3 regions of the Streptomyces sp. NPDC001536 genome follow, and region 1 is predicted to be linked to each of the others. Evidence: riboswitches for the same ligand, from Rfam matches in the RefSeq annotation. Region 1 holds a riboswitch; each other region holds the start of a gene.

Region 1 (9,902 bases):
GACGCGATCGGCACGCCCGACCGTATCGACCCCTGGATCCGTGAACGGGTCCTCGCCGGCGAGCGCATCATGGGCTTCGGCCACGCGATCTACCGCACCGAGGACCCGCGCTCCCGCATGCTGCGCGAGGTCGCCGAACGGTTCGGGGGCCCGCGCGTCGCCTTCGCCGTCGAGGTCGAGCGTCAGGTCGAGGCGATCCTGGCCGAACTGAAGCCCGGCCGCGAACTCCACACCAACGTCGAGTTCTACGCGGGCGTGGTCATGGAACTCTGCGGCCTGCCCCGCGAGATGTTCACCCCGACCTTCGCTGCGGGGCGGGTGGTGGGCTGGAGCGCCAACATCCTGGAACAGGCGCAGGACTCGAAGATCATCAGGCCGGTGGCGCGGTATGTGGGGCCGGGGGCGCCGGTGGCGGTGCCTGGAGCGAACGGTTGATCGATACTCGAAGTGCCTTACGGGCAGTGGGACTTCTGCGATGCGGCCGCGCCAAGACTGTTGTGGAAACTTCACCCACTTGCAGAGGGGCAACGCGCGTAGAACATCCGTCGGACTGGGTACCTTGGGCTGGCCCTCTCCCCGGGCGCTCCGGCGAACACCCTTGCGCACGGAGAGTGCGCTCTGACACCGACGAACCACCGCGGCTGACCTCAGAGGGCACACTCATCCCTCTGGCGTCAGAGGGCACACTCATCCCTCTGAGTCACAAGGCGGTTCGGTGAAGATCGTGCGACGTGTCGGGGTCTCTCCACGGGAGCGTGGCAGCACCACAGGTCAGACCTGCCCCGACATCTTCGAGCTCAGCAACGGCGACTTCGCGGTCATCGGGCGCGAGGCGACCGCGGAAATCGACCCTGAGCTCCCGTCGGACGCCGCACGGGCGGACTACGAACGGATCGTCGTCATCACGCGCGAGACGCTCGTCCGCGCCAAGCACGACATCCCCGACGTCTGACACCTTCTGAGTATTGACGCCCTGTCGAGGCCCGGCCTTGTGAGTCCGGGCCTCGAAGTCATGCCGACTCGTCCGGTGGCTCGCCCACGACCCACCACTCATCGGTGTCCGAGTCGGCCAGTTCCTGAATCAGATCGTCTGCCATCCGGCCAAGAATGAACTCCTCCGACGCTTCAGGCAGGCTCTTACGGTGGTGGCGCGTCGCCTCCCAGTACTCGCGGAACACCTTGTTCTGGCACATCACCCGCAGATGACCGTATAGCTCCGCCTGGGTCAGCGCGCCGATCCGGTAGAAGTGCAGGTTGTTGACGTAGAGCGCGTTGGCGAAGAGGAACTGTCGCTGTTTGTCGATGGGGATCTCGGACTCGTAGGTGTTCAGCACCTCGGCCAGGGCCGGATCGGCCATGGCTTTGCAGAGCAGGTCGAAGGAGAGCCGGTGCTGTTCGGCCAGAGCGGCCCTCTTGCGGCGTCGTGAGCCCGGCATGCCTATGGAGTCGATGGCGACCGTTAACCGCGCCTTCGCGGCCGAAATCACCCTCCGTACACCTGCACTCTGTGTGGCCATGTCAACCCCCGAATCAGGCGGCCGTCCGCCGGTCGTCGGGGTGCGGGTCGACGGAAGGGGACCGGCGAGCGGTGGGCGGCGCTTGCCGTCTCCCAGGGTGCCGAGCGGCTCTGATCGGCGGGGGAGGCGGAGAGGAGGCGCACGGAAGGAAGCGAGGGTCGCACGCACCGGCGCCTTGCCCAACGTCTGCCCCGCAAGTGCTGCTAACAATCGTTCACTTCGCGGTGATTCTTCCGGCTCGTATCCTGGTCCGGCATTCAATCCTCGTACGTGCGCCGGGCCCACGATCCGGTGCACGCGTCGGTGTCAGAGAGGTCGCACGTTGAGTCAGCCGAGTCACGGCCTTCGGCAGATCCCGGTCGTCGTCATCGCCGGATTCCTCGGTTCCGGCAAGACCACCCTCCTCAACCACCTCCTGCACCGCAGCGGAGGCAGCCGTATCGGCGCGATCGTCAACGACTTCGGGGCCATCGAGATCGACGCCATGGCCGTCGCGGGCGCCCTCGGCGACTCCACGGTCTCCCTCGGCAACGGCTGCCTGTGCTGCGCCGTCGACGCCAGTGAGCTCGATGTCTACCTCGAACGGCTCGCCCGGCCCGCCGCCGGTATCGACGTGATCGTCATCGAGGCCAGCGGGCTCGCCGAACCCGAGGAACTCGTGCGCATGCTGTTGGCCAGTGAGCATCCGGGGATCGTCTACGGCGGACTCGTCGAGGTCGTCGACGCCGCCGAGTTCGACGACACCCGCGCCAAGCACCCCGAGATCGACCGGCATCTCGGCCTCGCGGACCTCGTCGTGGTCAACAAGCTCGACCGGGCGGCCGACGGCGAGCGGGTCCTCGGACTCGTGCGATCCCTCGTCGACCGTGCCGCCGTGGTGCCCGCCGCCTACGGCCGCATCGACCCCGAGTTCCTCTTCGACTGCCGGCCCAGCGAGGAGCGGATCGGACAGCTCTCCTTCGACGACCTGCACCACCACGGGGACGAAACGCACGACGGGCATCTACATGCCGCGTACGAGAGCCTCTCCTTCGCCGCCGAAGCGCCGCTCGACCCCCGCCGGCTGATGCGGTTCCTCGACAGCCGGCCCGAGGGGCTGTACCGGATCAAGGGGTACGTCGATTTCGGCGCGTACGACGTCCGCAACCGCTACGCCGTCCATGCCGTCGGACGGTTCCTGCGCTTCTACCCGGAGCCCTGGCCCGCGGAGGCCGAGCGCCTCACCCAGCTGGTCCTCATCGGCTCCGGCATCGACGCGCCCGCGCTCGGCAAGGAACTGGAGGCGTGCACGAGCGACGCCCCGCACACCGCCGACGAACACGGAATGTGGGGCGTCCTGCGCTACGTACAGGATCCCGAGGACGACGGTCAGGGGGCCGGGGAAGACCCCCGGGCCCCCGCGTTCTAGACCGGTCCCGCCACCACCGACACCGTCTTCGCCAGCGACACACCCGAACCGTCACGGCGCGGGTCGATCTCCGGCAGGTCCGCCGGTGTGCCGTTCTTCTGCGCGGCCCGGGCCGGTACCGCGCCCGCCCAGGCCAGGGACAGACAGTCCTCGCCCTTCAGGAACCGCTGGCAGCGGACACCGCCGGTGGCGCGGCCCTTGCGCGGGTACTGGTCGAACGGGGTCAGCTTGGCCGTCGTCTGGACGGAGTCGTCCAGCGTGCCGCGCGAGCCCGCGACCGTGAAGACGACCGCGTCCACGGCCGGGTCCACCGCGGTGAAGGAGATGACCTTCGCGCCGTCCGTGAGCTTGATGCCCGTCATGCCTCCCGCGGGCCGGCCCTGCGGGCGGACCTGCGCGGCCTGGTAGCGCAGCAACTGCGCGTCGTCCGTGATGAAGACCAGGTCCTCCTCACCGGTGCGCAGCTCGACCGCGCCGACGATCCGGTCGCCGTCCCTCAGCGTGATGACCTCCAACTCCTCCTTGTTGGACGGATAGTCGGGCACCACCCGCTTGACGACACCCTGCTCCGTGCCGAGTGCCAGGCCCGGCGACGACTCGTCGAGCGTGGTCAGGCAGACCAGCGTCTCGCCGTCCTCCAGCGACACGAACTCCGTCAGGGGCGCCCCTCCGGCGAGGTTCGGCGCCGACGCCGTCTCCGGCAGCTGCGGCAGGTCGATGACGTTGATCCGCAGCAGCCGGCCGCTCGACGTCACCGCGCCGATCTCACCGCGCGCGGTCGCCGGCACCGCCGAGACGATCACGTCGTGCTTCACGCGCCGGCTGTCCGCGTCCTCCGGGAAGGGCTCGCCGTTCGCCGTACGGGCCAGCAGACCCGTCGAGGACAGCAGCACCCGGCACGGGTCGTCCGCCACCTGGAGCGGAACGGCGGCCGTGGGGGCGACCGCGCCCGCCTCCAGCAGGACCGTACGCCGGTCGGTGCCGAACTTCTTGGCCACCGCGGCCAGTTCGGTGGAGACCAGCTTGCGCAGCTCGGTGTCCGAGTCGAGGATCCGGGTCAGCTCCTCGATCTCCGCGTTGAGCCGGTCCTTCTCGGACTCCAGCTCGATGCGGTCGAACTTGGTCAGGCGGCGCAGGGGCGTGTCCAGGATGTACTGCGTCTGGATCTCGCTCAGCGAGAAGCGCTCCATCAGACGCTGCTTGGCCTGCGCGGAGTTGTCGCTGGAGCGGATGAGGCGGATGACCTCGTCGATGTCGACGAGCGCCGTGAGCAGGCCCTCCACCAGGTGCAGCCGGTCACGGCGCTTGGTGCGGCGGAACTCGCTGCGCCGGCGCACGACCTCGAAGCGGTGGTCGAGGTAGACCTCCAGGAGCTCCTTGAGGCCCAGCGTCAGCGGCTGGCCGTCGACCAGCGCGACGTTGTTGATACCGAAGGACTCCTCCATCGGCGTCAGCTTGTACAGCTGCTCCAGGACCGCCTCCGGCACGAAGCCGTTCTTGATCTCGATGACCAGGCGCAGGCCGTGCGCACGGTCGGTGAGGTCCTTGACGTCGGCGATGCCCTGGATCTTCTTCGAGCCGACCAGATCCTTGATCTTGGCGATGACCTTCTCCGGGCCGACCGTGAAGGGCAGCTCGGTGATGACGAGGCCCTTGCGGCGGGCCGTGACGGTCTCCACCGACACCGTGGCCCGGATCTTGAAGGTGCCGCGGCCCGTCTCGTACGCGTCCCGGATGCCGGCCAGGCCGACGATCCGCCCGCCGGTGGGCAGGTCGGGGCCCGGGACGTACTTCATCAGGGTCTCGAGATCCGCGTTGGGGTGGCGGATCAGATGGCGGGCGGCCGCGATGACCTCGGAGAGGTTGTGCGGGGGCATGTTCGTGGCCATACCGACCGCGATGCCCGACGCGCCGTTCACCAGCAGGTTCGGGAACGCGGCGGGCAGCGCCACCGGCTCCTGCTCCTGGCCGTCGTAGTTGGGGGTGAAGTCGACCGTGTCCTCGTCGATCGACTCGGTCATCAGGCTCGTCGCCTCGGCCTGCCGGCACTCGGTGTACCGCATGGCGGCCGGCGGGTCGTCGTTGCCGAGCGAGCCGAAGTTGCCGTGGCCGTCGACCAGGGGCACGCGCATGGAGAAGGGCTGGGCCATGCGCACCAGGGCGTCGTAGATCGACGCGTCGCCGTGCGGGTGCAACTTACCCATGACCTCGCCGACCACGCGGGCGCACTTCACATAGCCGCGATCGGGGCGCAGGCCCATCTCGTTCATCTGGTAGACGATGCGGCGGTGCACCGGCTTGAGGCCGTCACGGGCGTCCGGCAGGGCGCGGGAGTAGATGACCGAGTACGCGTACTCGAGGAAGGAGCCCTGCATCTCGTCGACGACGTCGATGTCGAGGATCTTCTCCTCGAACGAGTCGTCGGGCGGCGGGGTCTTCGTGCTTCGGCGGGCCATCGCTGCCGGCTCCTCTTTTCTGGTCGCTCGCCTTCGGGTCGCGCCCCTTCGGCTCACTCTTGCTGAAGCGTGAACGGGATCTGATGCGGACCATTGTGGACCGCGGCACTGACAACGCGGACGACGACCCGACGTCAGCCGCCCCGCCGGGTGTTCACCCGTACGGCACACGGCCCCCGCCCGCAGGCTACGGGATCTCGCTGTCGGCGTACGACCACCGGGAACTTCACCAGCGCTCCGCACGCTTGCATACAGTGGCAGGACCGGCAGAAAAACGCGGTTCGGATCAACCGCTTCGCCATCGAAGGGACGTACATGCCCATGGGTCACACGGCCACAGACCAGGCAGGCACCGGAGGCCTGACAGCAACGGAGCACCGCCTGGCCAACGGGCTGCGCGTGGTGCTCTCCGAGGACCACCTGACCCCGGTCGCGGCGGTGTGCCTCTGGTACGACGTCGGCTCGCGCCACGAGGTCAAGGGCCGTACCGGCCTGGCTCACCTCTTCGAGCACCTGATGTTCCAGGGCTCCGGACAGGTCAAGGGCAACGGCCACTTCGAGCTCGTCCAGGGCGCGGGCGGCTCGCTCAACGGCACCACGAGCTTCGAGCGCACCAACTACTTCGAGACCATGCCGACCCACCAGCTGGAGCTCGCGCTCTGGCTGGAGGCCGACCGCATGGGCTCGCTGCTCGCCGCCCTCGACGACGAGTCGATGGAGAACCAGCGGGACGTCGTCAAGAACGAGCGCCGCCAGCGCTACGACAACGTCCCCTACGGCACGGCGTTCGAGAAGCTGACCGCCCTCGCCTACCCCGAGGGCCACCCGTACCACCACACGCCGATCGGCTCGATGGCCGACCTGGACGCGGCCACGCTGGAGGACGCGCGCGCGTTCTTCCGGACGTACTACGCGCCCAACAACGCGGTGCTGTCCGTCGTCGGCGACATCGACCCCGAGCAGACGCTCGCCTGGATCGAGAAGTACTTCGGCTCCATCGCCTCCCACGACGGCAAGCCCGCCCCGCGCGACGGCTCGCTGCCCGAGGTCATCGGCGAGCAATTGCGCGAGATCGTCGAGGAAGAGGTCCCCGCGCGCGCGTTGATGGCCGCGTACCGCCTTCCGCACGACGGCACGCGCGAGGCCGACGCGGCCGACCTGGCGCTCACCGTCCTCGGCGGCGGTGAGTCCTCCCGCCTCTACAACCGGCTCGTACGCCGCGACCGTACGGCTGTCGCGGCCGGCTTCGGCCTGCTGCGGCTCGCCGGGGCGCCCTCCCTGGGGTGGCTGGACGTGAAGACGTCCGGTGACGTCGAGGTGCCGGTCATCGAGGCAGCGATCGACGAGGAGCTCGCCCGGTTCGCCGCGGAGGGCCCCACGGCCGAGGAGATGGAGCGCGCCCAGGCCCAGTTGGAGCGCGAGTGGCTGGACCGGCTCGGCACCGTCGCGGGCCGCGCCGACGAACTGTGCCGCTACGCCGTCCTGTTCGGCGACCCGCAGCTCGCCCTCACCGCGGTCAACCGTGTGCTGGAGGTGAGCGCCGAGGAGGTCCAGGCGGTCGCCAAGGCCCGCCTGCGCCCCGACAACCGCGCGGTGCTCGTCTACGAGCCCGTCTCCGGAGCGACCGCCGAGGACGCGGATCCCCCGGAGGACCCCGAGGCCGAGGCCACCGTCGAAGCAGGCGACCAGAACGAGGAGGCGGCCAAGTGACCGAGCTCGCCACGATGGAATTCCACCCCCAGCCGCAGGCGGGCGAGGCCAGGCCGTGGGCCTTCCCGGCCCCCGAGCGCGGCACGCTCGACAACGGCCTGACGGTCCTGCGCTGCCACCGCCCCGGCCAGCAGGTCGTCGCCGTCGAGGTCCTTCTCGACGCCCCGCTGGACGCCGAGCCGGCCGGCCTCGACGGCGTCGCCACGATCATGGCGCGGGCCTTCTCGGAGGGCACCGACAAGCACACCGCCGAGGAGTTCGCCGCCGAGCTGGAGCGGGCCGGCGCCACCCTCGACGCCCACGCCGACCACCCCGGCGTCCGACTGAGCCTGGAGGTCCCGGCGTCCCGTCTGCCCAAGGCGCTCGGTCTGCTGGCCGACGCCCTCAGGGCGCCCGCGTTCGCGGACGGCGAGGTCGAGCGCCTCGTCACCAACCGTCTCGACGAGATCCCGCACGAGCTGGCCAACCCCTCCCGCCGGGCCGCCAAGGAGCTCTCCCGGACCCTGTTCCCGGCGGACCTGCGCATGTCGCGCCCGCGCCAGGGCAGCGAGGAGACCGTCCGGAACATCGACTCGGCGGCCGTACGCGCCTTCTACGAGAAGCACGTCCGCCCCGCCACCGGCACCGTCGTGGTCGTCGGCGACCTCACCGGCATCGACCTCGACGCGCTGCTCGGCGACACCCTCGGCTCGTGGACCGGCTCGCAGGCCGAACCGCGGCCGGTGCCGCCGATCACCGCCGACGACACCGGCCGTGTCGTCATCGTGGACCGGCCCGGCGCCGTTCAGACGCAGCTGCTGATCGGCCGTATCGGCGCCGACCGGCACGACCGCGTGTGGGCCGCGCAGGTGCTCGGCACGTACTGCCTCGGCGGCACCCTCACCTCCCGCCTGGACCGCGTCCTGCGCGAGGAGAAGGGCTACACCTACGGCGTGCGCGCGTTCGGGCAGGTCCTCAGGTCCGCGCCCGACGGCACGGGTGCCGCGATGCTCGCCATCAGCGGCTCCGTCGACACCCCGAACACCGGTCCGGCCCTGGACGACCTGTGGACGGTCCTGCGCACCCTCGCCGCGGAGGGGCTGACCGACGCCGAGCGGGACGTCGCCGTGCAGAACCTCGTCGGTGTGGCTCCGCTGAAGTACGAGACGGCGGCGGCCGTCGCGAGCACGCTGGCCGACCAGGTCGAGCAGCACCTGCCCGACGACTACCAGGCCACGCTGTACCGCCAGCTCGCCGCGACCGGCACCGTGGAGGCCACCGCGGCGGCCGTCAACGCCTTCCCGGTGGACCGGCTGGTGACGATCCTCGTCGGCGACGCGTCCGCCATCAAGGAGCCCGTGGAGGCTCTCGGCATCGGTGAAGTGACCGTCGTGTCCGCCGAGTAGCGGCACGCGCGTGAAGGGGCCCTGGTGACTGATGCGTCACCAGGGCTCCTTAATGTCCGAATTGGGGGAGAGGTTGCCTGTCTGCCCTGTGGGATGCGCTACAAACACCCTGATCCGTTTGGGGATTGAAAGTCGCCCCGCTTAGCGTCATCCGGGCTGTTCGTCAGGCAGTGCGCCGCGCCCGCGGCACCGGACAGCCATCGCCGAGTCCCCGTACGGCGCGAGCCAGGGGAGCCGGGGACCCACATATATGTAGTCCCTGGGGTGAATCGGACGCCCGCGCGTGCAGCGAGGGGGTCCGTAGGAGACCTTCCTGCTCCGAACCCGTCAGCTAACCCGGTAGGCGAGAGGGAAGGAAAGGACCAGCCACTACATGGCGTTCACGCGCGCCACCGGGAAGCACCGTGCCCCGAGCCGGATGAAGCGCTCCACCGCCCGCGCGGCGGGGATCGCGGCTCTCACCACCACCGGCGTCATCGGCACCCTCGCCGCCCCGGCCCTCGCCGCGGAGCCCGCGGCCGAGCAGACCGGACTCATCCCGGTCGTCACCATCGGCGACTCGGTCGCCGCCCAGATCGACGCCCAGGCCGAGGCCCAGCAGCAGGCGGCCGTCGAGGCCGCCCAGCAGAAGGCCGAGGAGGAGGCGCGCAAGAAGGCCGCCGCCAAGGCCGAGAAGGAGCGCGAGGCCAAGGAGCGCGCCGCCCGCGCCGCCGCCGAGCGCAAGCGCCTCAACAGCTACGTCGCCCCGATCTCGGGCTCGTACATCTCCACCGGCTACAAGGCCGGCGGCGCCGTCTGGTCCTCCGGCAGCCACACCGGCGTCGACTTCCACGCCGCCAGCGGCACCTCGGTCCGCTCGGTCGGCTCCGGCGCGGTCGTCGAGGCCGGCTGGGGCGGGTCCTACGGCAACAACATCGTGATCAAGATGAACGACGGCACGTACACCCAGTACGGGCATCTGTCGTCCATCGGTGTCTCGGTGGGCCAGACGGTCACCCCGGGCCAGCAGATCGGCCTCTCCGGCGCGACCGGCAACGTCACCGGGCCGCACCTGCACTTCGAGGCCCGTACGACCGCCGAGTACGGCTCGGACATCGACCCCGTCGCCTACCTGCGTTCGCATGGCGTGAACGTCTGACGACGGACCGCGAGATCTTCCGAAACCCCGGCTCGTCGAGCCGGGGTTTTGCCGTTTCTGTCGCCCTGCTGTCCAAAAAATATCCATGGATTCCGGCCCGCCATCGGAAATTCCCGCTCTTTGCAATAGAGTCACTGAACACACGTCAATCATCGACGTTTCACGGGGATTAAGACGGAGGTCGGTCATGCGTATTCCGGCGCACTCGGTATGCACCGCGATCAGGGACGACATCGTCGCCGGTGTCTACGAGCGCGGCAGCCGCCTCACCGAGGAACTCCTCGCCCG
Region 2 (9,902 bases), on a different contig from region 1:
GTCCGTCGCCGTCGAGGTCGCCGGGCCAGGCGTGCTGCACGGTGTAGCCGTCGGCGGTCGCGAGCGGGATCTCGGCGTAGCCCTGCGCGAAGTCGAGGGCGGCCGAACTCCGCTTCTGCTCATGCCCGTTGACGACGGCCCGCACGGTGTAGGTGCCCTTGCCGGGCGTGTTGTCCTGGTAGGTCGTCGACTTGGTGACCGGCGTACGGTTCAGCCGCCGCCCGTTCTTGTACACGTTGAAGGCGATGGCGTTCCCGTACCGGGCGTACTCGGTACCGAGCAGGCGCCAGCTCAGGAAGGTGCCCTCGCCCGAGCCGGAGGGTACGGCGACGAGTCCGCGGTCGAGGTTCTCGACCACCCGGCGCGGGGCGTCGTCAGCGGAGGCGTGTCCGGCGGGCGCGGAGAACAATCCGGCCAGCAGGGCCGCCGCGGCGACGGCGACGGTTCTTCGGCGGTGCAGGCGGCGCACTAGTGCTCCTTTGCGAGAAGGGTGATCAGTCGCTCGGCCACCTTGCGGTGACCCTGGACGCTGGGATGGACGGCTCCGTTGAAGTCGCCGTCGGCCGCGGAGATCCAGTCGGTCGTGTCGACGAACTCGGTCCGGGCGTCGGACAGTTCGGCCACGACGGCGGCGATGTCCTTGGCGTGGGTGCCGTTGAAGGGGCGCAGCGCGAGGATGCGCGCATGCGGTGCCGCGGTCCGTAGCCTGTCGAGATAGGCGCGGTAGGCGGCACGGAACTCGTCCGGGCCCCACGCGGTGTCGTTGGTGCCCTGGTTCACCACGATCACATCGGCCCTGCGGTCCAGATCCGCCCTGGACCCCGCGTAGTTCCAGCCGTAGGCGTCCGACGCCGTCGGCACTCCCCCGTTACCGGTCTGGAGCACGCCCTGCCGCCCGAACCCGACCTGGGTCAGGGAGGCGTGCAGAGCGTCGGCGACCAGGGTGGGGTAAGCGGCGGTGCCGTCGGCGCAGTCGGAGGTGTTCACGTCGCACAGGGCCATGACGCCCTGGGTGATGGAGTCGCCGTAGAACGTGAACGTCTTGCTGTGCCGGGCGTGTTGAGGCAGCAGATGCCCCTGGACTCCGGTGAGCACCACGCCGGTCTCCAGCGGTGGCGTCCACCGGTTGACCCGTGAGAAGACGTCCTTCACGGACAGCTCGACGGTGTGCGGCCCCCGTCCGAAGGCCTCGATCTCGATGTCGCCGCGGTCGACGGCGTACAGCCGCTTCGGGCCGCCGTCGACCGACACGTAGATCTGCGCGGGCACGGTGATCGACGAGACGTCGAAGAGGACGTGGACGCTGTCGCCGGTGAAGCGGAAACCCAGCCGGGACCCGGAGTTGACGGTGATCGCCGCCTCGGAGGTACGGCCCCAGTGCCCCTCGTAGGCGAGGCGCCGGTCATCGGGCCGTACGACGTTCGAGTCGTCGGACGCCATGACGGGCGGCACCGCCCCGACGACCAGCCCCGCGGCCACCGCCACGGTCAGGAAGGCACGTCTCATGACGGGATCCGGTCTCCGATCAGGGCCAGGTTCTGGATCGCGGCGAGGGCCCACTGGGCCGAGGAGTTGGTGGAGATCCACGGGATCTCCTCGGTGGTGCGCAGGACGGCCGGCGTCTTGACGGTGACCGGGTTCCAGTCGTTGGAGGGGAAGTAGGTGTCGCTGCCGGTGTAGAACTCGTTCCACGCCCGCTTGGCGAGCGTGGCATCGTCCTGGTGGTGCGCCGCGTAGGCGGTGATCCGGGAGTGGGCGGCGGGCAGCGCCGACTTCCAGGTGGAACCGGTGAGTTGGCGCTTCTGGGCGTCCGTGCCGTTGTAGTACCGCGCGTAGTTCAGCCACGCGGTACGGAACTCGGGCTCCTCGTCGCCGAACAGCGACACGAGTTCGCTGTTGGTCTCGACGAGCCCGAAGACGGCGCTCAGATGCGACACGCTCACGGCCGTGCTGGTGGTGACGGCGAACCTGCCGGTGTCCGCGTCGAGCAGCCCCGTCCCGGTGAAGAACCCGTTCGGCTGGGCGGCGATCGTCCGCACCGAGTTGACCAGCTTGGCCTTCGCCTTCGCGGCGTTCGGGCCCTGCCGCTCCCACTCGGTGAGCCAGGCCGCCGAGATGCCGCCCCAGTCGGTGCCGAAGCCGACCGACAGCGCGTGCCGGTCGCCGGGCGTGTAGCCGTCGGTGCGGACCTTGCGCTGCGGGTCGACCTCCAGGAACGTCAGTTCCACGTCGACGAGTTCGCTCAGCAGGTCGCCGGTGCGCTCGTCGCCGGTGAGGAAGTAGTAGAAGCGGCGGTTGGCGGCCGTGGAGATACGGACCTGCTTGGCGCTGTCGGCCCAGTGCTGCACGCCGTGCCGGGTGCCGAGACCCGCCCACTTGCCGAGGTGGTAGACGTCGACCTCGCCGGTGTGCCGGGTCATGGCCTCCGCGAACCGGAAGACCTCGGCGGAGCCGGTGCGCAGGAAGTGGTACCAGAGCCAGAGGTCGGTGCCCAACTCCGAGTTGTCCCAGGCGAATCCGCCGACGTCGTAGCGCCAGACGTGCCGGTCGTTGTCGTAGGTGTGCTGGACGTCGCCGTAGTCCAGGAAGCCGTACCAGCGGTGCTGCTCGCGCTGGCCGACGTAGTAGGCGAACAGCGCGTCCAGGCGATCCTCGACGGCCGACCGGGCCTTGTCGGAACGGTCGACGGGCGCCCAGTCCCCGAACACCCCGGCGGAGTGCAGCCGTTGGGGGGTGGCGGTCAGGAGCGGCGGGGTCGCGGTGGCGGTGGCCTGGGCGGCGAGGACTGCGGCGGAAGGTGTCTTCTCCGTTGCCCAGAAGGTCAGTTCACTGGTCCGCGCGATGCCGTACGGCGTGCCGAAGCCGGGCTCGTAGTCCTCGTACGTGATCTCCAGACCGCCGTCGGACTGCTTCTCGTACGTGCCCTGCCCCAGGCCGTCGTGGTAGAAGCGCAGGTCGAGCGGCTGTGCCTCGGGCGAGTACAGCCACACGGTGGCCTCGGCGGCCTCCCCCGCGGCCCCGCGTACGTCGAGCTGGGCGGGGTGCCGCTGCCAGAAGTCCCTGAGGCCGAAGGAGAGTCCGCCGCTCGCGCCGCCGACGTAGCCGAGGCCGCCGGCGCGCCGACCGGCCGCCGCGTGGATCCAGCCGTAGCCCGCCTTGGTGCGCTTGCGGACGGTGTAGCCGTCGGCGTTGGGCTGGGTGAGGGTGTAGTCGCCCCAGGTCGGGATGTAGGCGAGACGGCTGGAGACGCGGGTGTCCCAGGTCGAGGTGTCCGGCAGTCGCGAGCCGGCGATCTGGGCGCTTCGCACCGCCGCGCCGGGGTCGCGGCGGAGCCCGGTGATGCCCTGGACGGCCTCGCTGAACAGTCCGCCGTCGGAGTCGGCGAAGCGTATGTGCCGGTCGTAGGGCTCGTCGCTCAGCGGCACGGTGAAGCGGACGCCGAGGCCGCGCAGGAAGTCCCCCTGGTCGGAGCCGGGCTTCTGCTCGCCGTCCCAGACGAAGGTGTGCACGAGGCGGAAGGACTCGCCACCGGCGAAGAAGGAGAAGCGCAGGGTGTACGGCAACCAGCCGCGGCCGCCGCTGCGGTGCCTGCCCTCGACGCGGACCACGGCCCGGACCGGACCGTCCTGCTCGACCTCGACCTTCTCGACCCGGCCGAGGAAGCGCGAGACGTCCGCCCCCTCCCGCACGGACTCCTGTCGCAGGGCGACCAGCTTCCCGTCCCGCGCGATCTCGGCCGACCCGCGCCGCACACTGCGTACGACGGTGTCGGAGCCCTTGGCGCCGAACACGGCCGTGATCACACCGGTCGACACCTCGACCCGGCCCCCGGTACGGGTGACGGTGACCTTCTGCTCGGGCGCGGCCGGGCTGCCCGCCGCGAGCTTGTAGGCGGAGGCCTTCGGGGCGCCGGGGGCGATCGCGTGCGCGGTCCACTTCACCGAGCCGTCGGGCCAGTGACCGGTGACCCAGCTCTGGACGGGGACGTCGTCGCCGGCGGCGGTCGTCAGCCGGAAGTCCTGCTCCGGCCGGTACGTCCCGCGCGCCCACGGCACGCCCCAGGTGGTACCGGCGTGGACCTCGGGCGTCGAGCCCTCCAGCCAGTGGAGTTCGGTGTCGTCCGCGTCGGCCGCTGCGGCGGTGCGGGACAGGGCCCAGGAGAACTGGGTCGCGGCGGCCGCGGTTGCGGCGCCTTTGATGACGGTGCGTCGGTCGACGCCGGGCACGGGGACCTCCGGATGATGCGGACAGAAAGCGCTTGCATCGCTACGGAGATCACTGTGTCCCCACCCTCCCCTCACTGTCGACGCTTTGGACAGCCGTGCCACAAGAACGCAACACGGTGATCATGAACCCGCAAGACCGGACAGCGAAGACACCGAAGGCCGGACCCGGGGATCGGGATCCGGCCTTCGGTGGCACAGAGGGAGGGCGGCGTCAGCTGACGGAGACGCCCTTCGCGCGGAGGTAGGCGACCGGGTCCACGTCCGAGCCGTAGTCCGGCGTGGTGCGGATCTCGAAGTGGAGGTGCGGGCCGGTCACATTGCCGGTCGCGCCGGAGAGGCCGACCTGCTGGCCCTCGGTGACGGTCTGGCCGGAGGACACCGAGAGCGAGGAGAGGTGGGCGTACTGGGCGTAGTAGCCGTCGGCGAGCTTGATGACGACCTGGTTGCCGTACGCGCCGCCCCAGCCGGCCGAGACGACCGTGCCCGCGCCGACGGCCTTGAGCGAGGTACCGGTCGGGACGACGAAGTCGACACCCGTGTGGTAGCCGCTGGACCACATGCTGCCGGACATCCGGTACGGGGTGCCGACGGTGGCGCCGGCCACGGGGAGAGTGAAGCCGCCGGCGCTGGCCGTCTCGCTGCTCTGCGTCGCCGCCGTCGTGTTCGACGAGGACGACTTGGAGGACTCGGTGGAGGCGGACGAGTCGGACGAAGAGGACTTCTGCTTCTCCGCCGACTTCTGCTTCTCCGCCGGCTGCTCCGCGCTCGCGGACTTCTCCGTGCTCGCCGCGGCCTTCTTGCCGATGGTGAGCTTCAGACCGGGGTGGATCAGCGACGGGTCGGAGCCGACGGCCTCACGGTTGTCCGAGTAGAGCTTCTTCCAGCCGCCGGTGACGTTCTGCTCGTCGGCGATCTTCGAGAGATAGTCACCGGACCGCACCGAATAGGTGCGCACGGTCGCGGTGTTCGCGGCGCTCTTCTTCTCCGCGGCCTTCTTCTCGGTGGCCGTCTTCTCGGCGACCGGAAGGGACTGGACGGCCTTTTCCGAAACGGACTGCGGGGTGGCCGCGTGGGCGCCTGCGGCACCCATCAGCGGGAGGGCGAGTGCGGCGCCACCCGTGCCGGCGACGGCGATCGAACGAGTGAGGCGCTGGGCCTTCGGACGGCGGTGCTTACCCTTCGCGGGCATGGCGAATTCCTCTCCGGCGCCTACGAGGTGAGCTGTCGGGTTCGGGCTGGAGATGCCCGGCCGCACCGAAATGCGACTTAACCCCTAGCCGTTCCGGAGACCGGAACAGGCGGTTGTACCTGTGGGTCCCCCGCTCCTGCCGTTCACGGGTGAGTTGTGCGGTCCCCGGGCGGCGGCAGGATTGGGCGTCCGTCCGGATTGATGGCGAACGTAAGCGAGCAAGACGCAAAGGGACAAGCGAGAGGTTCCACCTGAATGCGTTCCTCTTGATCCGCTGTGAGAATTACCGGTCACCCTGCGTGAATTACGCACGCCTCCCGCCATGCAAAACCCCAGGAAAAGAACGGGAATTACGTGAACATGACGGGCGACGCACGGTCACGGCTATGACGCTCCTCACGTGGCACATTCACAGCGTCCTTTATTCCAGAGCGAGTTGGAATGAAGGATGAGGAACGCGCCAATTCGGACAGACGACTCAGATGCGGCGCAGCCGGAGAACTGCCGCATCCAGGTCGCCGCGCAATCCGACGTGAAGTCCGTGATGCAGCAATACAGCACCCCTGTGAACTTCGCCCGTTTCGAGGCATTCGTACGACGCTGTCGGGTCGAGCCCGCGCAGCCGCAGCGCCGGTACGGGCTCGCCGTAGCTCTGCGCCTGGAGCCAGGCGAGGACGACGGTCTCGTCCCCGAGGACGTACTGGACGGCGCTGAGCCCGCCCCGCGGCGGCCGCAGCCGGTGGAGGTCACCGCGCTGCACCACGGGCCGGATCCCCTTGTAGAGATCCACCCACTGGCGGGCCTCGGCGAGCTCCGCCTCGCTCCACCGCGTGAGGTCGCCGCCCACGCCGAGCACCCCGGCCATGGCGCTGACGAACCGGAAGCGCAGCGAGCTGACCCGGCCGTTGAGCATGGCGTTCGGGCTGTCGGTCACCCAGGCGGCCATCACGCGCGCGGGGTGGATCTGACCGAAGCCGTGCTGGATGGCGAGCCGGTCCAGCGGGTCGGTGTTGTCGGAGGTCCACACCTGGTCCGTACGGCTCATGACCCCGAGGTCGATCCGGCCGCCCCCGCCCGAGCAGGACTCGAAGGCGACGCCCGGGTGGGCGGCGCGCAGCCGGTCCAACAGGGCGTAGAAGGCGTGCACATGGTCGATCCAGAGCCGCTGCGGGTAGGGGTCGCCGGGCCAGCCCGCGTCGGTGAAGCTGCGGTTGAAGTCCCACTTCACATAGTCGATCGGGGCGCTGGTCAGGAGCGCGTCGAGGTGACCCCAGAGGTACTCCTGGACGTCCTCGCGCGCGAGGTTCAGTACGAGCTGATTACGGAACTCCGTCCGCTTTCGTCCAGGTTGGTACTGCACCCAGTCCGGGTGCGCCCGGTACAGCTCGCTGTCCGCGTTGACCATCTCGGGCTCGACCCAGATGCCGAACTGCATGCCGAGCTCGTGCACGTGGTCGGCGAGGGGCTTCAGGCCGCCCGGGAAGCGGTCGCGGTTGGGCGTCCAGTCGCCGAGGCCCGCGCGATCGCTGGTGCGGGCGCCGAACCAGCCGTCGTCGACCACGAACAGCTCGACGCCGATCGCCGCGGCCCGCCGGGCGAGGGCGCCCTGCTGCTCCTCGGAGATGTCGAACTCGGTGGCCTCCCAGGAGTTGAACAGCACGGGCCGGTCCTGGTCGGCGCCCGGGATGACGTACGCCCGCTGGTAGGCGTGCCAGGCCCGGCTCGCCCCGCCGAAGCCGCCGTCGCTCCACAGGCCGGCGAAGACGGGCGTGGTGAAGGACTCCCCCGCCGCCAGCCGCAGCAGGCCCGACTCGTCGTGCCCGACCCCGCCGGTGATCTGCACGCGCGCGTCGGAGAGTTGGGCCACGGCGATGCGCCAGGAGCCGGACCAGCCGAGGGCGCAGCCGTAGACCTCGCCGCGCTCCTCGGTGGCGTCCGTGTCCAGCGCCACCCACGGCAGGTACTGGTGCCCGGTGTGCCCGCGGCGGCTGCCGATGACCTTCTCGCCGTAGGTGAGCGGCGCGCTGGTCAGCCGGGACTCGGCGGCCCAGCGGCCGTGCAGATGGGACAGCCGCCAGTCCTCGCGGTCGGGCAGGGTCCAGGTGGCGGAGTCGGCGCGCAGGAGTTCCATGGCCTCGGGCCCCTGGTTGTCCAGGGCCACCCAGCGCTCCACCACGTCGCCGCGCATCCGGTAGTGCAGCGTGATCGCCAGCCCGCCGTCACGGAACCGGAGCCGCAGCTCCTCGCCCTCCGGGTCGCCGGCGGTCTCGTACGACTCGAAGTTCCACTCGGTACCGCGCCGCTCGCCGGTCCGCACCGACAGTGCGGGCCGTACGAAGCGGGGGCCGCCCTCGACGGGATACTCCTCGCGGCCGTCGAGCGGCGACTCGAAGCCGCGTTCGGCGGGCAGGGGACGAGCGGCGAGTTCCTCGGCGTCGGCGAGCTCGATTCTCGCGCCCCAGTGGAGATGCAGCAGGACGTCGTCCCCGGTCAGGTGGACGGCATAACTGCTGGCAGGCCCGGAGAGAAGCCAGGTACGGCCGGTTTCGGAGATCTCCAGCATCAAATCCTCACAGATACAAACAGGTGCGCTCAAGTGCCAACATCATCAATGGCCACGAGCCCTGGGTGCAACGCCTGTGGACAACTGATTGCCCCAGGAACCGATGTCGTATCGTCGAGGAAGTGCCCGCCGACGAGCCGTGGCGGCGGGACCGGCCGGGAGGAGCCCCCGTGACGCAGCAGATCCCGTCGACCGAGCCAGAGCTGGTCGGTGTCCGCAACTTCCGGGACGTCGGCGGTCTGCCGACGGTGGACGGACGGCGGGTGCGGTACGGGGTGCTGTTCCGCAGCGGTCACCTGGCGCACGCGACCGACGAGGACGCGGCGTTCCTCTCCTCCCTCGGGCTGCACACGATCTTCGACTTCCGCAACACGTCGGACCAGAAGCTGGAGGGCCCCGACGTCGAGCTGCCGGGCGTGCGCAATGTGAACCTCCCGCTGAGCGACCCGGCGGACGGCTCGGAGTTCTGGAAGATGGTCCGGGACGGCGAGATAGAGCAGCTGCGCGAGATCCTCGGCGACGACAAGGCGGCGAACCGGATGATCGCCTCGTACCGCAAGATCGTGAAGGAGCGCACCGCCGAGCACTCCCGCGTCCTGCACTCCCTCGCCGAGGAGAGCGTCCCCGCGCTGATGCACTGCGCCGCGGGCAAGGACCGTGCGGGCCTGTCCATCGCCGTGACGCTGCTCGCCCTCGGCGTGGAGCGGGAGGCGATCCTCGCGGACTACCTGGAGTCGAACGCCAAGCACCGCCGCTACAAGGTGCACCGCAGCAGCAAGTCCACCGCCGCCTACTCCCCCGAGGTGATGGAGCTGCTCGGCCCCCTCTTCGACGCGCGTGCCGAGTATCTCCAGGCCGCGTTCGAGACGATCGAGGAGACCTGGGGCAGCGTCGACGCCTATCTGGAGCAGGGGCTGGGTCTCACCCCGGAGCTCCGGGAGCGGCTGCGCGAGCGGCTCCTGGACTGAGGGCCCGCCGGGTCTACTGCTGGGCGCCGAGCTCGAACAGCAGGTAGATGAAGGCCGCGAAGAGGTGCCCCACCGCGATGTAGATGATCAGCCGCACCCAGATGCCGCGCGGGAACTTCTCCTCCATGTCCTTCATGGCGTCTCTCCAGGGGTGGGGCCCAGGCACAGCGTGGCCGTGGGGCTCTGCAACAGGGTGTGGACGAAGAGCAGCTCGACCCCGTCGGGGTCCTGGGCCGCGATGCGGTGCGGGGTCAGCGAGTCGAAGTGCGCGCTGTCGCCCGCGGCGAGCAGGTGGGTGCTGTCCCCGAGGCGCAGCCGCAGCCGTCCGCCGAGGACGTACAGCCACTCCTCGCCGGGGTGGATCCGCACGATGTCGCCCTGCGAGCCGTGCGGGACGTGCACACGCAGCGCCTGCATGCCACGCCCCGGCGATCCGGCCTGCCAGTAGGTCCAGCCGCCGGCGGCGGTCGGTTCCATGTCGGCGGCGCGCACGACGGCGTCGCGTTCGGTGACCGTCTCGCCCAGCAGTTCCGAGACGGTCGTACCGTAGATGCGGGCGAGCGCGAGCAGCATCGGCAGCGAGGGCTGGCGCTGCCCGGTCTCCAGCCGGGACAGATGGGCGGGCGACAGCCCGGCGGCACGGGCCGCGGCCTCCAGGGTGAGGGAGGCGCGGCGCCGCAGCGCGCGCAGCTGCGGCGCGACGACGGGCAGACCGTCGGCCGGCTCGGTTTCCGGAGAGCTCATGCTCTCCATTCAGCCGGAGATTTGCCTCCGGGGCAATTTTCTTGCCTCAGAGGCAAACCGCAGGCAATCCGCAGGCGAACCGCACCGGCTACCGGTTGGCCACCGCCTGCTTGACCAGCGTCTTCCCGAAGTCCCACATCAGCCCGCCCCCGCCGTGCGCGTCGTCCATGACGTCCGTGAAGGCGTCGACGAACCGGTCCACCTCGCGCTCC
Region 3 (9,902 bases), on a different contig from region 1:
CCGAGAGCAGGAAGCCGAAGGCGGCCTTGAGCGGGACGAGCAGGGAGCGGAAGACCAGCAGGAGCAGCACGATCGCGAGGCCGACCACGACCGCCAGATACGGCAGCAGGGACGCCTGGACCTTCTCGGCGATGTCGATGTTCAGCGCGGTCCGACCGGTCACCTCGTAGCTGACGCCCGACGTCGACTCGATGCCCGAGCGCTCGCCGCGGATCGTCTTGACGAGGTCCTGCGTCTTCGCGTCGGTCGGGGCGGTGGACGGGGTCGCGGAGAAGACCGCGGTGTCGCCGGCCTGGTTGAACCGGGCGGGGGAGACGGAGACGACTCCGTCGGTGGCGGCTATCTCCTTCGAGACGGTGGCCACGGCCGCCTTCGGGTCGGCGGCGCCCCGCGCGTCCACCGCGATCGACAGCGGGCCGTTGAAGCCGGGTCCGAAGCCCTCGGCCAGGGCGTCGTAGGCCCGGCGCTCGGTGGTGGAGGTGGCCTTCGCCTCGTCGCCCGGCATGCCCAGCTGGAGGTCCAGGACGGGGGTGGCCATGGCGCCCAGGCCGACCACGCCGAGGAGGAGGACGGGCAGGGGGTGGCGTACGACGAGCTTCGCCCAGCGGGAGCCGCCGTTCTCCGTCCTCAGCTGCTTGCGGCGGTGGCGCGGGGAGTCGCGGCGGGCGCCGCGCGAGAGCACGGCGTTCGGCCAGAAGCCCAGTAGCGCCGGGACCAGCGTCAGACAGATCAGCACGCCGACGAGGACCGCACCGGCCGCGGCCAGCCCCATCTTGGTGAGCATCGGGATGCCGACGACCCAGAGGCCGGCGAGCGCGATGACGACGGTGAGCCCCGCGAACACCACCGCGGAACCGGCCGTACCGGCGGCGAGTCCGGCCGCCTCCCTCGGCTCGCGGCCCTTGGCGCGCTCCTCGCGGTAGCGGGAGACGACGAACAGGGCGTAGTCGATGCCGCAGGCCAGGCCCAGCATGGTGGCGAGCGTGCCGGTGTTCGCGGACAGGCCCAAGGTCTCGGACAGGGCCAGGATGCCGGTCATGCTGATGCCGACGCCGATGACCGCGGTCAGCAGCGGGAGCCCGGCGGCGGCCAGCGAGCCGAAGGTGATGAGCAGGACCACGGCCGCGATCGCGATGCCGATCACCTCGGCCGCGCCGCCCGCCGAGGGCTTGGTGGCCAGGGCGTCACCGCCGACCTCGACGGTCAGCCCGGCGTCCCGGGCCTGGTCGATGGCGGATTCGAGGTGGCTCTTGGAGGCGTCGGTGAGGTCGTCGGCGGTGGCGCTGAAGGAGACCGTCGCGTACGCCGTCGTACCGTCCTCGCTGACGGCCTTGGCCTGGAACGGGTCGACGGCGGAGGCGACCTGGGAGCCGTCGGCGGAGGAGTGGACGAGTCTCTCGACGGCCGCCTTGTTGCCGGCGGCGGTGACCTTCTCACCGCTCGGCGCGATGAACACGATCCGGGCGCTCGCCCCGTCGGCCGCGGCCCCCGGGAAACGCTCCTCCATCAGGTCGAACGCCTTCTGGGACTCGATGCCGGGCATCGTGAAGCCCTCGTCGGCGGGGGTGGGCGCCTTGGAGGCGGCGAAGCCCGCGGCGCCCAGCACCGCCACCCACAACAGGACGACGAACCACCGGAAACGGAAGGACGCGCGGCCCAGGTGAAAAAGGAGAGTAGCCATGCGGAAGACGATTCCGTCGGCCGCTCCCCGTCACGAGGGAGCACTCACCCGGACCGTGGTGGAGCGGGCTACACCCTCAGCCGGCGCTGAGCTCCGTCAACTCGCCCAGCGGCAGCGTGTGCTGGGTCTGGAGGACCTTCGCCCGCAGGTAGCGGACGTTGTGCGCGGTGGTGAAGACACCGGTCGGCACCCGGTCGTGGACGTCGATGCCGAGCTCGCGCAACTGGCCCGCCTTGTCGGGGTTGTTGGACAGGAGGTCCAGCGACTCGATCCCCAGGGCCTTCAGCATCTGCGCGGCCGCCGTGTAGTCGCGGTCGTCCTCGGGCAGGCCCAGCGCGGTGTTGGCGGCGTAGGTGTCCAGGCCCTGGTCCTGGAGGGCGTACGCGTCGAGCTTGTTGTAGAGGCCGATGCCGCGGCCCTCCTGGCGCAGGTACAGCAGGACGCCGCCGCGCTCGGCTATCCGCTCGACCGCCTCGCGCAGCTGCGGGCCGCAGTCGCAGCGGGCCGAGCCGAAGACGTCACCGGTGAGGCACTCGGAGTGCAGCCGGACCAGCGGGACGGTGCCGGGGGCCGGGTCGCCGAGGACGACCGCCACGTGCTCCTGGCCGTCGACCAGCCCGTGGAAGGTGACCAGCTCGGAGTCGACGCGGTAGCCGTCCCCGAAGCGGAGCGGCACGCGGACACGGGAGCGCTGGGTTGCGGCGGGGATGTCGGTCATGCGGGTACTCCGGTCCTCAGGCATATCTGCTTCAGATTTGAAGCAGGTCTACGAGGGGAGACCCTACCTCATGCTTTAAATTTGAAGCAACGGGTTTGTGAGGTGCCTCATGAGGACCCGGAGCACGGCGACGACGAGCGCCGACGCCACGGCACCTCGTCACCGGTGTCCTCCTGGAGCCCGTCCGCGATCGCCCGGGAGATCTCCTCCAGCTGCTCCACCTGCTCCGCGGTGAGCCGGTCGAAGACGGCGGCACGGACCGTCTCGACATGCCCCGGCGCCGCCCGCTCCACCTCCGCCATGCCCTCGTCGGTCAGCACCGCGATGCTCCCGCGCTTGTCCCAGCGGCAGCTCTCCCGCCGCACCAGCCCGTCCTTCTCCAGCCGGGTCACGGCATACGTCAGCCGCGGCCGCGTGATCTTCAGCCCCTCGGCGAGCTCCGTCATCCGCAGCCGCCGTTCCGGTGTCTCGGAGAGGTTGGCCAGGATGGAGTAGTAGAGGTGCGGCATGCCGGCGTCCTGCTGGAGCTGCCGGTCGATCGCGTCCTCCAGAAGGTGCGACGCGGCGATGTACGCGCGCCAGGCGCGTTGCTCCTTGGGCGTGAGCCAGCGAGTCGTCATACCGCCAGTGTAGGTTTGTTTCAAACTTGAACCAAGATGTGCACGTCACAGTGAGAGGGACCGCACCCATGCCACACCCGTACGTCCTCCTCTCCGCGGCCGTCTCCCTCGACGGCTACCTCGACGACACCGGTCCCGACCGCCTCCTCCTCTCCAGCCCCGCCGACTTCGACCGCGTCGACGAGGTCCGCGCCTCGGTCGACGCGATCCTCGTCGGCGCCGGCACGATCCGCGCCGACAACCCGCGCCTGCTGGTCAACTCCCCCGAGCGGCGCGCGGCCCGCGTGGCGGCGGGCAAGCCGGAGTACCCCCTCAAGGTCACGGTCAGCGGCTCGGGCGACCTGGACCCCGACGCGAAGTTCTGGCACACGGGCGGCGACAAGGTCGTCTATACGACGGACAAGGGCGCGGAGCGGGCCCGTGCCGCGGGTCTGGCCGCCGACGTGGTCTCCCTGGGCGCCGGCCTGGACTGGCCCGGCCTCCTGGAGGACCTGTCGGCCCGGGGCGTATCGCGCCTCATGGTCGAGGGCGGCGGCAAGATCCACACCCAGCTCCTCCAGCAGGGCCTGGCCGACGAGCTCCAGCTGGTCCTGGCCCCCCTCTTCGTCGGCGACCCGGCCGCCCCCCGCCTCTTCGGCCCCGGCGCCTACCAGGGCGGACGCCTGCGCCTGGTCGAGTCCCGGCAGATCGAGGACGTCGTCCTCATGCGCTACGAGCCCACCGCACCCGGCGTCCCCGCCGCCGACCGCCACTGGCTCCGCCTCGCCTGCGAACTGGCCGCGCTGTGCCCGCCCTCGGAGACCGCCTTCAGCGTGGGCGCGGTCGTGGTCGCCGCCGACGGCACGGAACTCGCGCGCGGGCACTCCAGGGAGGGCGACGACCCCGTCGTCCACGCGGAGGAGGCGGCGCTCGCGAAGACCGACGCGACGGATCCCCGTCTCGCCTCGGCGACGGTGTACTCCAGCCTGGAACCGTGCGCCCGCCGAGCCTCCCGCCCGGCCCCCTGCGCCCGTCTGATCCTGGACGCCGGGGTGCGACGGGTGGTGACGGCCTGGCGGGAACCGGACACGTTCGTGACCTCCGCCGACGGGAACGGGCTGCTGGCGGGCGAGGGTGTCGAGGTCGTCGTACTGGCGGAGTTCGAGGAGCGGGCGAAGGCGCCGAACCTCCATCTGCCGGGGTGAGCGTCACCCCGGCCACCGGGTGACCGACCGATCAGCCCAACATTTCCTGCGCGCCGCTCCCCGGAGGGTGACGCTGCCACCATGAGGTCAGCCCGATTCCGTGCCGCCGTCGCGCTTCTGCTCGCCCCCCTGCTCGCCACCGCCTGTGCGACCACCGACGCCGGTACCCGCACCATGGCCCGTGCGCTGCCCCCCGACGCGGCGTTCACGCACCCCGGTGTGCTGGTGAGCGACGCTCAGCTGGACGCCGTACGGAAGAAGATCACCGCGGGGAAGCAGCCGTGGCTGAAGGCGTACCTCGACATGAGGGACAGCAAGTACGGGGCGTACAAGTACCGGGCCGAGCCGTACGCGAGCGTGGACTGTCCCGGCGGGGACCAGGCCGACCGGCCCGCGCACGGGTGTGTCCAGGAGCGCGAGGACGCGATCGCCGCGTACACGCAGGCGCTCCTCTTCCGTGTCACGGGCAAGCAGCAGCATGCCGTCAAGGCGCGGGAGATCATGGACGCCTGGTCGGCGAAGCTGCGCGAGCACACCGAGGAGGACGCCGGGCTCCAGACCGGGTGGGCCGGGGCGACCTGGGCGCGGGCCGCGGAGATCGTGCGGCACAGTGCGGGCGCGGGGTGGCCGAAGGAGCGGGTCGCACGGTTCGAGACCATGCTGCGGACCGCGTATCTGCCGACCGTCACCCGCAAGGTCCCCGGCTACAACGGCAACTGGGACCTCGTCATGACCGACGCGGCCATCGGCATCGCCGTCTTCCTCGACGACCACAAGGCCTTCGACCACGCGCTGCGGCGCTTCCGGGAGCGCGTCCCCGCCTACTTCTACCTGGAGAAGGACGGACAGGTGCCGCTCACCCCGGCCGGGTCCGGCCTGAACACGCCGACGAAACTGACGACGTACTGGTTCGGGCAGAAGACGTACAAGGACGGCGTCTCCCAGGAGACCTGCCGCAACTTCAAGCACGTCGGCTACTCCATCGCCGCCACCGCCCACATCGCCGAGACCGCCTGGCACCAGGGCGTCGACCTGTACGGCGAGGTCGAGGACCGGCTGAAGGCGGCACTGGCCCTCCACGCCCGGTACCAGTCCGGCGAACCCGCGCCCGTGTGGCTGTGCGGCGGGAAGGTGGTCCGCACCATGGGCCCGGACCTGGAGGTCGCCCTCAACCACCTGGAGGGCCGGCTCGACGTCTCCGTCCCGGCCGCCCACAAGCTCGCCGAGGAGACCCGGCCCGCCGGTACCGACAACCTGTTCGTCTCGTGGGAGACCCTGACTCACGCGGGCAACCCTGGCAGCTGAGAAAAACGCAGGTCAGAGGTGCCGCGCATAACTGTGGTGCTGAGCGTCCCGCGGATGACGTATGCTGGTTTCACCGACGCGGGGTGGAGCAGCTCGGTAGCTCGCTGGGCTCATAACCCAGAGGTCGCAGGTTCAAATCCTGTCCCCGCTACTCACGGCTCAGGGCCGGAGTCCAGTCACTGGACTCCGGCCCTGAGTGTTTCCCCCGGTCGGGCCACACCGCTCGCCCCCCGCTCCCGGTCCGGGAAACCTGGGGATGTGGATCAGCGGGCGGTGGTGGGACGGCGTGTCTCCGCCCTCTTGTGGTCACTGCCCGCCCTGCTGACCGTCGGTGGCGTCCTCTACGACGTCCTGACCCCCCGGGACTTCACCGCGATCCCCTTCTTCACCGCCGCCCCCCTGGTCGCCGCGCCCCTCTATCCGCTGCTCGGCACCGTCGTCACCGGGGCGGTGGCCCTGGCCGCCGCCTACGCCGTCCATGTGCGGTTCGGCTTCCGCATGGACGCGGACACCCTCACCGAGGTCCTCACTGTCGCCACCGTCGCGGTGCTGGCCGCCGTCCTCAACCGTGTGGTGCGCCGCGGCGACCAGCGGCTCGCCTCCCAGCGCCAGATCGCCGAGGCCGTCCAGCGGGCGGTGCTGCCCGAGCCCGAGGGCCGGATCGGCGGGTTCGACATCGCGGTGCGGTACGAGGCGGCACAGCAGGACGCCTTCATCGGCGGGGACCTGTACGCGGTGCAGGACAGCCCGCACGGGGTGCGGCTGGTGGTGGGGGACGTGCGCGGGAAGGGCATGGGGGCGGTGGCAGCGGTCGCCGTCCTCATCGGGGCGTTCCGGGAGGCCGCCGAGCAGGAGCCGACGCTGGATGCGGTCGCGCGGCGGCTGGAGCGGGCGCTGGCGCGCGAGGGCACGCGGCGCGGGGGACTCGACGTCATCGAGGGGTTCACCACCGCCGTACTCGCCGAACTGCCGCACGGCGACGGGGTCGTACGGATCCTCAACCGCGGCCATCCGCCGCCGTTGCTGCTGTGCTCCGACGGCACCGTGCGGGCGCTGCCCGCCACCGAGCCCGCGTTGCCGCTGGGCATGGGCGAGCTGGGGAGCTGGCCCGACCGTACGGAGGAGGCGGTCTTCCCGGGCGGGGCCACGCTGTTGCTGTACACCGACGGGCTGTCCGAGGCGCGGGACCGGCACGGGGAGTTCTACGATCCGGCGGCGCGGCTCGCGGGACGCGCCTTCCGTTTCCCCGGGGCGCTGCTGTCCGCGCTCGCCGCGGAGGTGCGCCGGCACACCGGGGGCGGCATGACGGACGACATGGCGCTGCTCGCCGTACGACGGCCGTGACCGCAGGGGGCAATATCACGTGGGGTGATCGGTTGAGCGCCCTCCGCATAACAACTGACATACAGTCAATACCTGTGAGTTTACTGAAGCGAGGTCAACTCGCCCGTTTTTCACCGCTCATGGACCCGTACGTCCAGCGGAAAAAGCTTAATGATCAAGCGGAACAGCTTGGAATCCACGGTCCGGGTCTATTAACGTTCGATAACGCAGCGCGGTCGTCCCAGCCGTCACAAGAGGCGGCTCCGTGCTCACGCGCTTAATCCCGCAAGGGAGCCGGGGAACCACCACCCTGGGGTGAATCGCGCGCATGCCGCCGTGGACTCACGGTCGGTATACGCGCGTAGGAGACCTTCCTGCTCCGAACCCGTCAGCTAACCCGGTAGGCGAGAAGGAAGGAAAGGAGCACGCCCACGTGGCGTCAAACCGGCCTGCCCCCGAGGCCCCGTACGTGCCGAGCCAGCGCAGCACCACCGAAGTCTTCGGCTACGGCAGCTACCACCACGACGAGGGCCCGCGCGAGGAGTGGAACCCCACCGAGGAGTCCATCCGACCGGCGCGCGGCAAGCACCGGGTCGCCAAGCAGCGCAGCGGGGGATTCGCCCGTAGCTCCACCGTCCTGGGCGTCGGTGTCATAGCCGCCGTCGGCGGGGCCGGCATGGCCAGCGCCAACACCGGCAAGCCGCCGGTCTCCATCTCGATGCCCGACCTCCCGTTCGTGTCGGACACGGACGAGGCGCCGCAGGGCTCGGCGACCGCGCTCAGCGACCTCGCCGCGGCCCCCACGGCCGGCGCTACGACCACCATGGACACGATCCAGGCCACCACCTCCGACGCCGGCGAGACGCTGCGCAACCGGATCATGGCGCAGGCCGAGAGCCAGCAGACGCAGGTCGACAACAAGGCGCAGCTGGCCACCCAGACCGCCCTCGCCGACGAGGCCGCGAAGGCCGAGGCCGCCGCGCTGAAGAAGGCCGCGGACGACGCCGCCGAGGCGAAGAAGAAGGCGGAGGCGGAGGCCGAGGAGGCCGCCGAGGCCAAGCGGCTGGCCGAGTTGGCGAAGCAGTTCACGCTGCCGACCTCCTCGTACACGATCACCTCGACCTTCATGCAGGCCGGCTCCCTGTGGTCCTCCGGCTACCACACGGGTCTCGACTTCGCCGCTCCCACGGGCACGCTCATCAAGGCGGTCCACAGCGGCACCATCACGCAGGCCGGCTGGGACGGTTCGTACGGCTACAAGACCGTCCTCACCCTCGACGACGGCACGGAGGTGTGGTTCGCCCACCAGTCGTCGATCAGCGTCAGCGTGGGCCAGAAGGTCAACACCGGTGATGTGATCGGGCGCGTGGGCGCGACCGGCAATGTCACGGGGGCGCATCTGCACCTCGAGGTCCACCCGGGTGGCGCGTCCACCGGGATCGACCCGATGGCGTGGCTGCGGAGCAAGGGCCTCAACCCCTGAGGTCTCGCGGAACTTCCTGATCCACCGGCGGCCCTGACGCACACCCCCCGACGTCAGGGCCGCCGGTTTTTGCGTCCCCTTGTTTCGGAACTCTTGCCTCCGCTTGTTTACGGGAACTTTGCGGCCGATCCGGAAGAGCGGTCTCCGCACCGGCGTTGACCTTGTACATGACTTCTCTTCGCAAGCTGGGCACGTCCGACCTCGAGGTCTTCCCGCTCTCCCTCGGCGGCAACGTCTTCGGCTGGACCGCCGACGAGACGCAGTCCTTCGCCGTGCTCGACGCCTACACGGCCGCGGGCGGCAACTTCCTCGACACGGCGGACTCGTACTCCGCCTGGGTCGACGGCAACGTCGGCGGCGAGTCCGAGACCATCATCGGCAAGTGGGTCAAGGCGCGCGGCAACCGTGACGACGTCGTGATCGCCACGAAGGTCAGCCAGCATCCCGACTTCCCGGGTCTGACGGCCTCGAACATCAAGGCGGCGGCGGACGCCTCCCTGCGCCGCCTCGGCACCGACCACATCGACCTCTACTACACCCACTTCGACAAGGTGGAGGTGCCGGTCGAGGAGATCATCGGCGCGCTCGACGAGCTGGTGAAGGCGGGCAAGGTGCGGCACATCGCCGCGTCCAACATCTCCGCCGAGCGCCTGGAGGCGTCCCTCGCGTTCTCCGAGCGCGAGGGACTGGCCCGGTACGTGGCGCTCCAGCCGCACTACAACCTGGTCTCGCGCGAGACGTACGAGGGTGAGTTGCAGGACCTGGCCGAGCGGGCCGGACTGGCCGCCGTCCCGTACTTCGCGCTGGCGTCCGGCTTCCTCACCGGCAAGTACCGCGACGGGGAGGTGGTGGAGGGTGCCCGCGCCGCCGCCGGCGCCGGCAAGCACCTGGAGACGGAACGCGGCCGCAAGGTCCTCGCCGCCCTCGACGACATCGCCGAGGCCCACCGGGTGCCGGTGGCGACGGTGGCCCTGGCCTGGCTGGCGGCCCAGCCGACGGTGACGGCGCCCATCGCGTCCGCCCGGACGGTGGAGCAGCTGCCCGCGCTGGTGAGGGTGGCGGAGGTGCGGCTGACGGAGGACGAGGTGGCACGGCTGACGGAGGCGTCGGCCTGAGGCTGGTTGCTGGGGCTGGGCCTGGGCCTGGGGCTGGGGCTGGGGCGAGGAGAGGCTGACTGGCAGATCCGTCGCCCGTCCGGAGCTCGCGACCTGCGGTTCTACGGTCCGGAGGTGGGACGGATCTGCCTATTGCCCACTCCCGAAGCCGCCGCGGACTACGACCGGTACGGGTTGTAGGCGGGGTACGGGGTTGCCGGGTAACCGTGCAGGGGCCAGTGCGAGGGCGGGATCATGACCGGGACCGGGGGTGCCGTCATACGGGCCGCGTGGTCCAGGGCGGGGCGGGCCACCTCGCGCCGTACCCACAGCTCGTGCAGCAGTTCCCGCTCCCGTACGACGAAGTCGGCGCCGGCCCGGCCGCGGCGCCCCCGGTGCCGTAGGAACGCCAGGGACGTCGCGTAGGCCTCGTACTGCGCGACCGCCCGCGCCGCCGACTTGCCGGCGTGGGCGCGGGCGTACTGGCGGGCGAT

Evidence for each region. Region 1 has a riboswitch for cyclic di-AMP ahead of ACFY0U_RS08415 (M23 family metallopeptidase). Riboswitches for the same ligand answer to the same signal wherever they lie in the genome.
Region 2: it holds a riboswitch for cyclic di-AMP, as region 1 does, so the genes downstream of both, ACFY0U_RS18700 (peptidoglycan DD-metalloendopeptidase family protein) here and ACFY0U_RS08415 (M23 family metallopeptidase) in region 1, are expected to answer to the same signal.
Region 3: it holds a riboswitch for cyclic di-AMP, as region 1 does, so the genes downstream of both, ACFY0U_RS12780 (M23 family metallopeptidase) here and ACFY0U_RS08415 (M23 family metallopeptidase) in region 1, are expected to answer to the same signal.

Annotation. Positions count from the first base shown of each region.
Region 1 covers NZ_JBIAVQ010000002.1:743,934-753,835, reverse strand. The annotation lists gene ACFY0U_RS08450 (citrate synthase/methylcitrate synthase) at 1-435, shown strand, start outside; gene ACFY0U_RS08445 (hypothetical protein) at 716-952, shown strand; gene ACFY0U_RS08440 (DUF6082 family protein) at 1,011-1,517, opposite strand; gene ACFY0U_RS08435 (CobW family GTP-binding protein) at 1,840-2,925, shown strand; gene ACFY0U_RS08430 (DNA topoisomerase (ATP-hydrolyzing) subunit A) at 2,922-5,381, opposite strand; gene ACFY0U_RS08425 (M16 family metallopeptidase) at 5,697-7,091, shown strand; gene ACFY0U_RS08420 (M16 family metallopeptidase) at 7,088-8,476, shown strand; cyclic di-AMP (ydaO/yuaA leader) riboswitch at 8,668-8,837, shown strand; gene ACFY0U_RS08415 (M23 family metallopeptidase) at 8,850-9,614, shown strand; gene ACFY0U_RS08410 (GntR family transcriptional regulator) at 9,802-9,902, shown strand, end outside.
Region 2 covers NZ_JBIAVQ010000006.1:171,244-181,145, forward strand. The annotation lists gene ACFY0U_RS18685 (hypothetical protein) at 1-469, opposite strand, end outside; gene ACFY0U_RS18690 (GDSL-type esterase/lipase family protein) at 469-1,506, opposite strand; gene ACFY0U_RS18695 (Tat pathway signal sequence domain protein) at 1,503-4,226, opposite strand; gene ACFY0U_RS18700 (peptidoglycan DD-metalloendopeptidase family protein) at 4,438-5,415, opposite strand; cyclic di-AMP (ydaO/yuaA leader) riboswitch at 5,420-5,603, opposite strand; gene ACFY0U_RS18705 (alpha-galactosidase) at 5,894-7,978, opposite strand; gene ACFY0U_RS18710 (tyrosine-protein phosphatase) at 8,149-8,946, shown strand; gene ACFY0U_RS18715 (DUF6126 family protein) at 8,960-9,082, opposite strand; gene ACFY0U_RS18720 (helix-turn-helix domain-containing protein) at 9,079-9,690, opposite strand; gene ACFY0U_RS18725 (aspartate aminotransferase family protein) at 9,779-9,902, opposite strand, start outside.
Region 3 covers NZ_JBIAVQ010000003.1:818,727-828,628, forward strand. The annotation lists gene ACFY0U_RS12745 (MMPL family transporter) at 1-1,681, opposite strand, end outside; gene ribA (GTP cyclohydrolase II) at 1,758-2,399, opposite strand; gene ACFY0U_RS12755 (MarR family winged helix-turn-helix transcriptional regulator) at 2,507-3,019, opposite strand; gene ACFY0U_RS12760 (dihydrofolate reductase family protein) at 3,088-4,203, shown strand; gene ACFY0U_RS12765 (alginate lyase family protein) at 4,285-5,508, shown strand; tRNA gene ACFY0U_RS12770 (tRNA-Met) at 5,586-5,659, shown strand; gene ACFY0U_RS12775 (PP2C family protein-serine/threonine phosphatase) at 5,767-6,852, shown strand; cyclic di-AMP (ydaO/yuaA leader) riboswitch at 7,096-7,253, shown strand; gene ACFY0U_RS12780 (M23 family metallopeptidase) at 7,265-8,314, shown strand; gene ACFY0U_RS12785 (aldo/keto reductase) at 8,482-9,429, shown strand; gene ACFY0U_RS12790 (PrsW family intramembrane metalloprotease) at 9,588-9,902, opposite strand, start outside.